4 regions of the Peribacillus sp. NPDC006672 genome follow, and region 1 is predicted to be linked to each of the others. Evidence: predicted binding sites of a transcription regulator. Region 1 holds the regulator's gene; each other region holds the start of a gene.
What was found. Region 1 encodes LexA, which represses DNA repair genes until DNA is damaged. Its sites were predicted from a motif close to CGAACATATGTTCG; they were not measured.

Region 1 (3,174 bases):
TGGTTCTGAAGATTGTTTTGAGGGCGGTAGCCTTTTTCAACGGCTCTTTTCATCCCCCGTTTTATTTTTAGGTTATGTAATTTCCTTTGATATTCTTCTACAATACCGACTATCTGGATGACCATGGCATCCGAATCCGATAACTCTATTTCCCCATCGTGTGAGAGCGTATAAATTTTCACGTCTTCTTTAAGGATGACATGGAAAAGGGCTATTTTGGCATTCCCTCTTCCCAGTCTTGTTTCGTCCTGGATTAATAAAACTTCGGCTTCTTTGGCCTTAAATAGTTCGATCATTTCAAAAATGCCATCCCGGTTTAACTCATAACCGCTTTCCTGCTCTTTTATTATGGAAACAACTTCCATATCCAACTTTTCCGCCAATTTGACTAATTCATCTTCCTGCCTTGCCAATGATGTTTCCTGCGACTCTTTTTCTGTGCTAACCCTACAATAGATTATTGCCTTCATAATACCCTACCTTCACTGCTTACTGCTGACTTGCCAAATTCTGAACAAGTTCTTCCCCTTTAACCGGTATGACAATGACTTGACCAGGTTTAATCGAATCCGCGCTGACCCCATTATGCTCTTCTATCCAACCAATGAATTCTTTTTTTGTCAAATCAGCTTCTTCATATTTTTCGGCAATTCCCCATAGGGTGTCGCCTTTACCTACTTCTATAGAAAGGAAATCTTTTTTTTGATCATTGTCCAATGTACAAGAGAATAAAATTGAAAAGATGAATACTGATCCAGCTAACAGAATAGTATAAACATAATTTTTGTATAATTTTTTCATAAATATCCCTCCAAAGCGAATGTTCGTTCGTATGTTATGTCAAAATTATAATACGAACGTTTGTTTCAGTCAACAACTAAATTCGAACTTATGTTTGTATAGAGTTGGGGGCCATGCTATAATGGAGCAAAGAACATTGGAGAAGAGGTGCACGTATGACTAAACTATCAAAACGGCAGCAAGATATCCTTGATTTCATTAAAGATGAGGTCCGCCAAAAAGGGTATCCACCTTCCGTCCGGGAGATTGGCGAAGCAGTGGGACTTGCATCAAGTTCAACAGTACACGGACATTTATCCCGCCTGGAAAGTAAAGGCCTGATAAGACGTGACCCAACCAAGCCGAGGGCCATTGAAATACTGAACTTGGAGGAAGCGAACAATATCCCCAAAGCTAGTGTCGTGAACGTGCCATTACTTGGAAAAGTAACTGCGGGCATGCCGATAACGGCCATTGAGAACATAGAAGAATACTTTCCGCTTCCCGAAAGCATGGTTCCACATGATGACCATGTATTCATGCTAGAAATCATGGGCGAAAGTATGATTGAAGCAGGAATTCATGATGGAGATTATGTCATTGTGAAACAACAAAGCAGTGCAAATAATGGAGATATCGTCGTGGCCATGACGGAAGATGATGAAGCCACTGTAAAACGATTCTTTAAGGAACCGGATTACATAAGGCTTCAGCCTGAGAACTCAAATATGGAACCAATTATTTTAAGAGATGTTTCGATACTTGGAAAAGTAATAGGCTTATATAGACAAATACATTAAAAGCGCTAACCGCGCTTTTTTTGTTTGTTTAATTTATGTCCGAAATTCTCTCATTATGCATTTGGAAGACTAGGTTTGAAATATTTTTTTAATAGAAGCGTGTTTTCATAGGCGTGTAAACACCTTTTTCATTTATGGCGGTTGATAGGCAAAGTATTGCTTTCTGAATATATGTACTTTAGGAAAAATATGAAACCATAATTCAAATTAATAAAGAGCGAGATAAAATCCCGCTCCCTGTTAATGTTCATTTCACTCTTAATCTTTGGTTCACTTTAATAAGGTTAAGATCGACCAATCCATTCCACTGTTGAATCTGCATTTGCGTAGAACCATATGCTTTTGCAAGCGCAGATACGGAATCCCCTTTTTTGACGATATGATAGACCTCTTCGATGCTTCCATCATATTTAGTTAAATCACTTGTTTCGATTAGGTTCTCCAGTTTTTCTATATATTTCGGATCCGAGGCGTAACCCTCATCGAATATTTCTTTGAGTGCTTTTTTGTAATCTTGTTCTCCAATGATGGCTGTATACAAACTTCTATTCCATTAAGTTCCCTTTACATATAGATTGGCAAGATCTCTTAGACTTTCTTCCCATGTTGGGTATTTTCTGAATTTGTTCCATACTTGAACGGGTGCACCGTTGACATATTCCATTGTTTGTATAATGACTGACTCGCCCTTAAAGTCACCTTTTGTACCGAATATATTCTTTCCTTGATTTGCTAATAAGCTTGTCCCATATCCACTCTCCAAACAAGCCTGTGCAATGACCACAGAAGACAAAATTTTAAATTCCTTTTGAATTTTCTGGGCATATGGAGCAATTTCCTAAATAAACGTTTCCTTGCTCATTAGAACCTCTCCAATATTAGGACTCACTTTCTTAACTGGGTATCTTCCTTCATATCGTATTCTAAACCATGAAAAGGGTGACAGCATGTCCAGCAAAAAAGGTACTGATATTTGGTTAATTGTTTTCACTATGATCAAAAAAAGAAAGCATACATTGAGCGGCTTCACATTGAACTCTGAAAATCTTCGAAACTTGTTGTATCAACTTTCTCTGATCAATCGTTTATATTGCATTAATTAATATGGTATAAATCCTTTGTAAATGGTAAAAATTAATTTTGAAAACTTCTAAGGTGGTGACATTATGGACTTCCCAACCATTCATACAAACTTTTGGGATGCAGTGATAGCCATTCCTACCATCATGACACTTACTCAAATAATTAAGGTCATGTTTCCAATACCTCCAAAATTCATCCCTGCCATCGCTTTGGTTCTAGGCTTATTCATTTCCATTTTCATCAGCCATCGACATCATTTGGTTGCAGGAATTTTCATGGGCTGGTTTTATGGCTATGCAAGCATAGGCAACTATGCTGCTCTCAAAACTAGTATTTTGACTTATAGAGAATCTTATCAAAAGTAGGATTAAACTATGCAGGATAGCACACGCCTGAGGTTCATCAATCTTATTATTGCAGGAGACCAATCTAGCTTATATACCCATCGATCACGCTTTTATATAAATACCTATTTGGCAATTACGGCCCGGCTTTTTCCTTATGAATCAAC
Region 2 (3,174 bases), on a different contig from region 1:
CAAAAATCTGGCCGAAAGATGAATTCCCGTGGCTGCATGTCGGTACGATGGTATTGGATAAGAATCCGGAAGACTATTTCACTGAAGTGGAACAGGCTGCATTCGGCACGGGTGTCCTAGTGGATGGATTGGACTTCTCGGATGACAAGATGTTACAGGGACGTACTTTTTCTTATTCCGATACACAGCGACACCGTGTTGGCGCAAATTACCTGCAATTGCCGATTAATGCTCCAAAGAAACGGACAGCCACGAATCAGACTGGCGGACAGATGCAATATGAAGTTGGCAGGGGCAACCAAAGCCCCCACATCAACTACGAACCATCAACAGTCGGCGGTTTGAAAGAAGCTGAACAGACGGGCAAGGAGTATACACCTTTGGTAGAAGGGAAACTTGTCCGTGAGACAATCGATCGCCAAAGCAATACGAAGCAGGCCGGTGAAACATTCCGTGAATTTGAAGATTGGGAAAAAGATGATTTGATCTCCAATTTAGTGTCGGCATTGGCTCCTGCCGACAAGCGCATTCAGGAAAAAATGATAGCCCTCGCTGAAGAGGCCGATGAAGAGTATGGTCGCAGATTGAAAGAGGGATTAGCCTCGGCTTCTGAACATACGGAATCTTCAAAACCCATAGGTGGAACGGATAACCCAGAGGCCGCAGTTAGAAAAGGACATGAAGCGGATCCATATTGATTGGTCTGAAAAGAAGCAAACTTCCCTTTAAAAGGGGTTTGCCTCTTTTTTTTATGGGCATAATTGATGGATGGGTGGAACGGTCTTCTGAGGATGTTTTTGATAATCTAGTGGGAAATTAATTGGCAAAAAACTTCATAATCATTTAAACTGAAACTACTCTATTTTTCTCTTATAAAGGAGATGAAAAAATGATTAAAATTCTTTCCGCCCTCTTTCTTCCTTGTCTACTTGTCATGCTATTTTCAAGAGTCACCTATAACAATGTCGTCGGCCTTGTTTTAACTGTTGCCTTGATTACAGCTTCTGCATATAAAGGTTATACGCATACAAACTTATTGATCATCGTTGATGCCTTATCCCTTACAGTGGGATTTTGGTTATCAAAAAGAATGATGAAACGAACATCCAAGAGCGCCTGACATCAAAGGTGCTTTTTTTTTCTCAAACTTACCATTGCCCTCAATAAACCATGAGTCTATAAAACCCAAAAACAGAATAGATGTTCGCTTATTGCTGGTTTGTTTTGAGGCTATTGTGGTAGAATGAGTATATATACTTTCTTAAACCGGAATAAATAGAAGGGATATGGTCATGTCCCGTTTTCATATAAAAATATTTCAATAGGAGGCTATGCTTGGTGAAAGATAAGTTTGAGTTAGTCTCAAAATACTCTCCTCAAGGAGATCAACCTGCAGCAATTGAAATGCTTGTCGAAGGCATTAAAGAGGGAAAGGAAATGCAGACATTATTGGGGGCAACGGGGACAGGGAAAACGTTCACGGTTTCCAATGTTATTCAACAAATCAATAAGCCGACACTTGTCATTGCCCACAATAAAACGTTGGCAGGACAGCTTTACAGTGAGTTCAAAGAGTTTTTCCCTAATAATGCCGTTGAATACTTCGTCAGCTATTATGATTACTACCAGCCAGAAGCTTATGTTCCTTCCACTGATACATTCATCGAAAAAGATGCAAGCATCAATGATGAAATCGATAAACTTCGTCACTCGGCAACCTCGTCATTGTTCGAAAGGAAAGATGTCATCATCATTGCCAGTGTTTCGTGCATATATGGGCTGGGTTCTCCGGAAGAGTACAGGGAGATGGTTGTTTCTCTCCGTACAGGCATGGAAATAGACCGGAATGCCTTGCTCCACAGGCTCGTGGATATTCAATATGAGCGGAATGATATTGCTTTTCAACGTGGAACTTTCCGCGTTCGCGGTGACGTGGTTGAAATTTTCCCGGCCTCACGTGATGAACACTGTGTGCGGGTCGAGTTTTTCGGAGATGAGATAGACCGTATCCGTGAAGTCGATGCCCTGACTGGTGAAATCACAGGAGAGCGCGAACATATCGCGATTTTCCCAGCTTCCCATTTCGTAACCCGAGAAGAGAAAATGAGGATAGCCGTTCAGAATATCGAAATGGAACTGGAAGAGAGATTGAAGGAATTAAGGGAAGATGAAAAACTTCTTGAAGCACAGCGCTTGGAGCAGCGGACCCGTTATGATTTGGAAATGATGCGGGAAATGGGGTTTTGTTCAGGGATAGAGAACTATTCCCGCCATCTAACGCTTCGTCCATCAGGTGCGACACCTTATACTTTAATGGATTACTTTCCAGAGGACTTCCTATTGGTCGTGGATGAATCACACGTTACACTATCGCAAATCCGGGGCATGTTCAATGGAGATCAGGCACGAAAGCAAGTACTTGTCGATCATGGCTTCCGTCTGCCGTCTGCAAAAGATAACCGCCCGCTAAGATTTGAAGAATTCGAAAAAAAGGTCCATCAATCCATATTCGTTTCGGCAACTCCGGGACCATATGAACTCGAACATACGCCAGAAATGGTTCAGCAGATCATCCGTCCTACCGGATTGCTAGATCCAACGATTGAAGTGCGGCCAATTGAAGGACAGATAGATGACTTGATCGGTGAAATACAGGAGCGGGTCAAAAAGAACGAACGTGTCCTCATTACGACCTTAACGAAAAAGATGTCTGAAGATTTAACTGATTATTTAAAGGAAATTGGCATCAAGGTCCAATACCTTCATTCGGAAGTGAAGACCTTAGACAGGATAGAAATCATCCGGGAACTGCGAATGGGCAAATATGATGTACTCGTCGGAATCAATCTACTAAGGGAAGGCCTGGATATTCCGGAAGTGTCATTAGTGACCATTCTGGATGCCGATAAAGAAGGGTTCCTTCGCTCGGAACGTTCGCTTATTCAAACGATGGGCCGTGCAGCCCGTAATGCAAACGGCCACGTTATCATGTATGCAGACCGCATCACGAATTCGATGGAACTTGCCATCAATGAAACGAGGCGGCGCCGTGAAATACAGGAAAATTATAATAAAGAGCATGGAATAATGCCTCAAACCATTCAAAAGGATATCCGAGACTCCATAAGGGCCACACATGTAGCCGAAGAAGGAGAAGCGTATAAAGAAGATCTT
Region 3 (3,174 bases), on a different contig from region 1:
CCGATATCATTTCGAAAATGAAAGGCTCCCTTGAGAACAACCCTTCCGCTAATCATTCCATTATCCTTACATCCGCTATATCGGAAAGCTTGATATAGTGAGCCTGCTGAAAGCGATCGACGATATGAAGCTTTTGGGTGAGCTCATTATAATAATGGATCCTGCCGATTAACAGCTGATACCGGTTTCCTTCATAATGAGCGATCGTGACATCCTTTCTTTCCTCCATCGCTTCCCCCATTACCGCATTCATTTCTTCCAGTTGCTGCTCATCAAGGATGCGCTTCGTTTCATGGCCATCCTCCACCACCCAATCCCGGAGCATCTTCACATGCTCCGGCAACATCATCGATGTCCATTTGATACGGCCGCGATCACGAATCATTCTTTTCCCTCCCTTCAAAGTCGACCTTACGCCTTATGCCCACCAAGCAGCCTGCTTCGGTAAACGGCTGTACCCGCTTTTGTATACGAAACTGCACGCAATAACGATTTGGGTCCATATTTATGGCGGATTCGATCAACCGTGTAACTCAATTCCCGCTTTTTCCAGCGCGAAGCATCAAATAAAGTCAGCTGCATTTCGTTATCATCCACAATATTCGAGAGTGTGACCGCTATGCTCCGAACCGTTTTTTGCTTATAGTTCTCATGAAAAAGCTCCAGGCAAACTTTATATAACTCCATCGTAATGTTAGTCGGTTCACTGATCGAACGCGAACGATGGAAACCTCCGCCAAACTCATCCTTGCTGTAACCAATGCTTAAGCTGACCGTCCTCCCTGCCTTGCGGTGGGTACGTGCCCTTCTTCCAACCTCTTCGCAAATTTCCAGCATGACCTGCTTGACCTCATGCTCCTCCTTATAATCCCTTAGCAGGATTTGACTTTTGCCAAAGCTGACTTGCCCTTCGATGATTGTTGCCCCCATATCCGATAAATCGATTCCCCACGCATGGTGGTAAAGCTGATTGCCCATAATTCCGAACTTCGCTTCAAGTAATTCAAGATCATAATTGGCAAGCTGCCCGACCGTGAATATTCCCATTCCATGAAGGATTTTTTCTACGCGCCTGCCGATTCCCCACATTTCACGAAGCGGGGCAATCGGCCAAAGTTTGTTCGGCACATCCTCATATTTCCATTCCGCAATCCCTTTATGCTTGGCTTCCAAATCAAGGCAAAGTTTTGCCATAAGCATGTTCGGACCAATTCCAATGGCACAGGGGAGCTGTAATTCCCGTTCGATTTCATCTTTTATCTTTTCAGCTATCACCTGGGCATCTCCCCATAAAGAAGCGGCACCATCGACTTTCACAAAACTTTCGTCCACACTATACACGTGAATCGCTTCTTTGGGCACATAACGGTTGAACAAGCGGGTGATTTCCGTTGAGACCCTTAAATAGGTCGCCATTTTGGGTTCAACGACGACAATCCTTGGATCATTCGGAATCTCAAACCTCCGCGAACCTGTCTTGATGCCAAATTCCTTCTTCATCTTTGGGGAAGCCGCAAGCACAATGCTCCCCGTCCTCTCCAAATCACCAACCACCGCCAGATAACAATCGAGTGGGTCCAGACCAAGCATGACCGCTGAACAGCTTGCATAAAAACTTTTTATATCGATACACATAATTGATTGTTTCGGCATTGTCCCATAATCCATCATTTCTTCACCCTAACAAGAATATACGTTCGCTTTTATTATATTCATAACTTTAACCGAATATACGTTCTTATTCAATGGAAGTTTTCATACAAATTTCTACTTTTTAATGTAATTTCCTTGAAAAATATAATAGGCCCTAAAAACGGGTGAAATACCAAATTTAAACTCTGTATCCATATAGTTTTTAAAAAACAGATCAATTAGGAACTTGAATAATCCTAAATGAATCAAAAGGCTCATTTTTCAAAATTCCACTCGATGTTTTCAAGAGTCTTTCGTCTATTTGTTTTTAGTCTTATTACTCATTTTTTGTAATTAAATTGTAACCAAAATTATGTCTAATTGTCATAATGGTATTGTAGGATAATATTGTTAAGAATAAAAGAGAGATAGATAGAGAGGAAATGAAAATTATGAAGAAATGGATCGCTTCAGCTGCTGTTGCATCTGCCATGATGCTAACCCCACTGCAAGCCTTTGCAAATATCGGAGATCAAACCCTCAGACCCGGAATGACACACAACGATGTCAAACAACTACAACAACTTTTAAAAACCAAAGGTTATTTCACATATTCAGGTTCACTGACTACATATTACGGCACGTATTCTACATCTGCAGTAAAAAACTTCCAAAAAGCTAAAGGATTAACTGCCGACGGAATTGCCGGCCGAGGCACATTTAATGCGCTTGGTGTTTATAATGTCAATAATACAAGCCTAATCAGCTATGCAAAAACCTTAATCGGCAAACCCTACAAATGGGGCGGGACAACACCAACTGGATTCGACTGTTCAGGCTACATTTATTATGTATTCCAGAAATCACAAGGAATTACCTTACCGCGTACAACATCATTGCTCTATTCAAATACAGGGTTAAAAGTATCTTCACCATCTAAAGGTGATCTTGTATTCTTTGATACTTCTTCTGGAAGAACAGGAGTATCACATGTTGGGATCTATATCGGAAATGGTCAATTCATTAGTGCTACATCTTCAAAAGGAATAGCCATCGCGGATATGGATAATTCTTATTGGAAACCAAAATATTTAGGTGCGAAAACTTTATAAAATCCAGGACGTGAGCTCATTCGTGTGAGCGGATTCCCATAAAATAACCGGACAGAATTCCAAATGATTCAGTCCGGTTTTATTCATTTCTTTTATTTTATATATAGTATTTCATCCGTTAAATCCTCAACTGTCACCATGAATGAAGAATCTAAGTTGGAACGATTCATCATTTCGATATTATATACATGTTCTGAGGGCAAATGGCTGACCTGGAGAACCATGAATCGCTGACTTTCCGCTTTGCTGACATGATTGATGGCAGCAGTGACCGCCCTTTGTTCGGCTAAGCTTTCTGCATCCGTCAAAACAAGAATCAATTCCGCTTCCGCTTTCCCAGGAAATGTTTTCTTGACCCCGCCCAGGTGCCATGGTTTCACTTTCATCCCGATTTCCAGGTCAGCATAATCGAGGTCATTCCCATGTTGAT
Region 4 (3,174 bases), on a different contig from region 1:
ACTTGGTCAATTGCCGGCGGTACCAAAGAAAATTCAAGGGACTCCAGACCAGCTTCAATGATTACCGCAAACTGTTTCATTGAAAGCTCTTCCCCGCTCAGCAGTTCAACGAATTGGTCTAGTAAGTCGACAACCGCATTCCACGTTTGCTCATGCTCTCTAGCCGATACCAAATCACCCGCTTCTTCTGCCTCCTGTTTCAGTTTTTCCAATTTTTCAGGTACATGCAATTCCTCAAGATATAGATAAAGGGCCTCACACAATTCCCTGCCATTAGCAGCCTTTTTAACACGTTTTGATAGCTTTAAGATGGGTTCGGTAAATAATTGCTTCATCTCATTCAGCTCTTGCTCAAGCTTCATTTCCTTATCCGTCTGGTTCCGGTCCTCCAGTTCCAGTCCGCGGAAACGCCGGTAGGTCCAACGATCTTTGGACGTCCACCTGCTTCCTTTAATTCCACGGGCCAGCACATAGTTTTCTAGCTTATCAACCTGTTCGCGCATCCTTTCGTTATTTTTTTGCAGCGGAAATAGGAGCTCCGTCTTGATTGCACGAAATACCGGCTCATAACGCCAATATCCATTGATGATCTCCAAAGTGGAACGAATCAGTTCGATCAGAGGATGATTCAGCATGGTCCGTTTGGAATCGACGAACAAGGGGATTTGATAATCCCGAAAAACGGTTTGTAAAATATCTGCGTATGCCTCTCCATTACGGACTAAAATCGCAATATCACGGAAACGGTGCTGTTTCTGTCTGACGAGCGTCAAGATGTCCCGGGCAACTCCTTCAATCTCAGCTCTGCGGTTAACTGCCTGGGCAATCGTTACATCAGGTGACTGCCCAAACGTCCGTGCAGGACGAATGTCAAAGTTAGTTTCCAGATGATTCAGCCCCGCACTCTTTCCAAACCTTTCCGTCCCTTTTAAAACTCGATCTTCTGAAATGGGTATACCGTTCCTCAATCCAGCCTGATAAAGGTTATGGTACAGATTTCCCGTTTGCCTGAACAATTGCAAATCATCCGGAGCATATTGTCTGTAGGGCTGATCTAACGTCAGCGAGACCGTTACGCTCCTGCACAGCTTCATCATTTCCTCCACAATCAACAATTCCTGTGGCGTCAAGCTATAAAAACCATCGATATAAATATCCGCATTCCTTATATATGAAGACTCAGACATTTTCTCGATAAGCAAAGTGAAATAGTCTTCGGAATCTAAGTATTTGCCAACCATTTCATCCTCAAATGCCTGATAGACCAATTCAAGGTCATGCAGTTTATCCTGAATGCCGCTGCCGGAGGGTGATGTTTCGGTCAAATAGTTTTGAATGTCATCCGGTTTGATGCAATACTGCTTGAACTCAGCCAGCATTAGCTCCATCTGTGCAATAAATCCCTGCTTATCAGCAGATCGACGAAACATCTTTAACTCTTCTTTTTTATCCTCCATGATTTTCCGTATTAACATATTAACGCCAACGCTGTCCAAATGGAGCCGGCTCATACCCCCAGTTTCCTGAAGAACACGCCAAGCAAGCCTGCTAAAACTGAAAACCTGCGTCCGGATCATTCCGGCAAGGCCTGGTGTTTTAATTAATTTATATTCAGATAGAAACGTCATCTGATCAGGAACGAGGTAGATAATTGGATTGCCTTCGGGATTTTCTGCCAATTTGGTGCGGATTTCGCCCAATATATTCGAAGTTTTCCCTGCACCCGATCTTCCCAGTAAAAAACGGAGTGACATCTCTTTTTCCCCCTTATACAACATAATATCTAGATCCATCATACCAGAAATACCTTCGTCCTTTTGACTAGGTTTCTGTTTCCAATTAGATTTACATTCTATTATTTTACCGTTTCCCTTTAAAAAACACCAATCGTACGTTCGTGTTTCCCCAAAAAGAAAAAGCCCTGATAATTTTCGGGCTTCCGCAATCATTCACCTGTAAATTTATTATTGAATTCTTTGATCGGCCAATATCGAACATCGACTTTACCGACAACATTTTCAACTGGAATGTAACCAAAGTGACGGCTGTCCGCACTTTCAAGGCGATTGTCACCCATGACAAAAAGCTTGCCCTCCGGGACGGTGGTCATATCCGTCAATTCTTTTAATGTAAAATCGCCCGTAAAATCCTGTCCCGGGAAACCTTCCTTGTATTTCTCAAGATAAGGCTCATCCACTTTCTTACCATTTACGTAAAGCCAATCATCTTTATAACGAATGCGGTCACCTGCAATCCCTATAACTCGCTTTACATAATCTTCCTGTGAATTCGCATGAAAAACTACAATGTCAAAACGGTCGATATCCTGAATCTGGTAATTGATTTTATTCACGACAAGTTTATTGCCGTCTTCAAGGGTCGGCTGCATCGAATCCCCTTCAACATCATAGCTTGAAAAGAAAAATGTACGGATTAAGATGTAAATAACAAAAGCTATCATGGCTGCTTTTATCCAATCGGATAAAGAATTCTTGTTTGTTTTTTCCATCTGATTCAACCCCTACTACATTTATATACTAATTTATTGTCCTTCTTCTCTCTTCATACTTTTATTTAATCGGACTTCCAGTCTTTTTCCCACATACCATAGGATAAAGATGACAATCCCGATAATGATCGTACGTACAGGCTTATGTATTAAGGATACCAAATCGTAACCTACGAAGCTGATCGTAAAAATCATCACCGCTTTCCCTCCAATGACTGCAAGTCCATATTGCAAGGGACTTACCTTTGAAAGTCCTGCCACAATATTCACGATGGCCGACGGTGTAAAGGGGAAGCAGAGCAGTATGAACAAAGGACCGAATCCATGGCTTTCCACCCAAACCATCAACCTCTGCACCTGCTTATGTTTTTGCAAAAATCGAAAAAACCTCATTTGACCATATCTTCTAATAACTAAAAAGACCAAAAAAGACCCCGCTACTGCACCAATCCAAGAAAATAAAAATCCCCACCAAAGACCGAAAGCCGTTGCATTTGCAAGCACGAACACCACTAAGGGTAAAAAGGGCAAAAAAGCTTCCAGCATCGGCAGTAAGATTCCGGGAATTGGACCGAATGAGCGATATTGCTGAATAAGCTCCGATATATTATCAAGTGTAAACCACTCACGTATAGTATCCAAATCCATAATTATCTCCCTCGGCA

Region 2: the regulator LexA is predicted to act here: its motif matches at 1,194-1,207, upstream of uvrB (excinuclease ABC subunit UvrB).
Region 3: the regulator LexA is predicted to act here: its motif matches at 1,726-1,739, upstream of ACQKKK_RS03165 (DNA polymerase thumb domain-containing protein).
Region 4: the regulator LexA is predicted to act here: its motif matches at 1,885-1,898, upstream of addB (helicase-exonuclease AddAB subunit AddB).

What each region holds. Positions count from the first base shown of each region.
Region 1 is NZ_JBNNOR010000017.1:4,353-7,526, forward strand. It holds gene ACQKKK_RS21510 (YneB family resolvase-like protein) at 1-470, opposite strand, end outside; gene yneA (cell division suppressor protein YneA) at 490-801, opposite strand; gene lexA (transcriptional repressor LexA) at 957-1,580, shown strand; gene ACQKKK_RS21525 (LysM peptidoglycan-binding domain-containing protein) at 1,828-2,121, opposite strand; gene ACQKKK_RS21530 (glycoside hydrolase family 73 protein) at 2,134-2,415, opposite strand; gene ACQKKK_RS21535 (hypothetical protein) at 2,747-3,028, shown strand.
Region 2 is NZ_JBNNOR010000003.1:227,999-231,172, forward strand. It holds gene ACQKKK_RS06980 (catalase) at 1-698, shown strand, start outside; gene ACQKKK_RS06985 (CsbA family protein) at 890-1,120, shown strand; gene uvrB (excinuclease ABC subunit UvrB) at 1,339-3,174, shown strand, end outside.
Region 3 is NZ_JBNNOR010000001.1:629,701-632,874, reverse strand. It holds gene ACQKKK_RS03170 (YolD-like family protein) at 53-385, opposite strand; gene ACQKKK_RS03165 (DNA polymerase thumb domain-containing protein) at 412-1,671, opposite strand; gene ACQKKK_RS03160 (C40 family peptidase) at 2,085-2,744, shown strand; gene ACQKKK_RS03155 (hypothetical protein) at 2,837-3,174, opposite strand, start outside.
Region 4 is NZ_JBNNOR010000002.1:302,328-305,501, forward strand. It holds gene addB (helicase-exonuclease AddAB subunit AddB) at 1-1,754, opposite strand, end outside; gene lepB (signal peptidase I) at 1,946-2,509, opposite strand; gene ACQKKK_RS04825 (TVP38/TMEM64 family protein) at 2,543-3,157, opposite strand.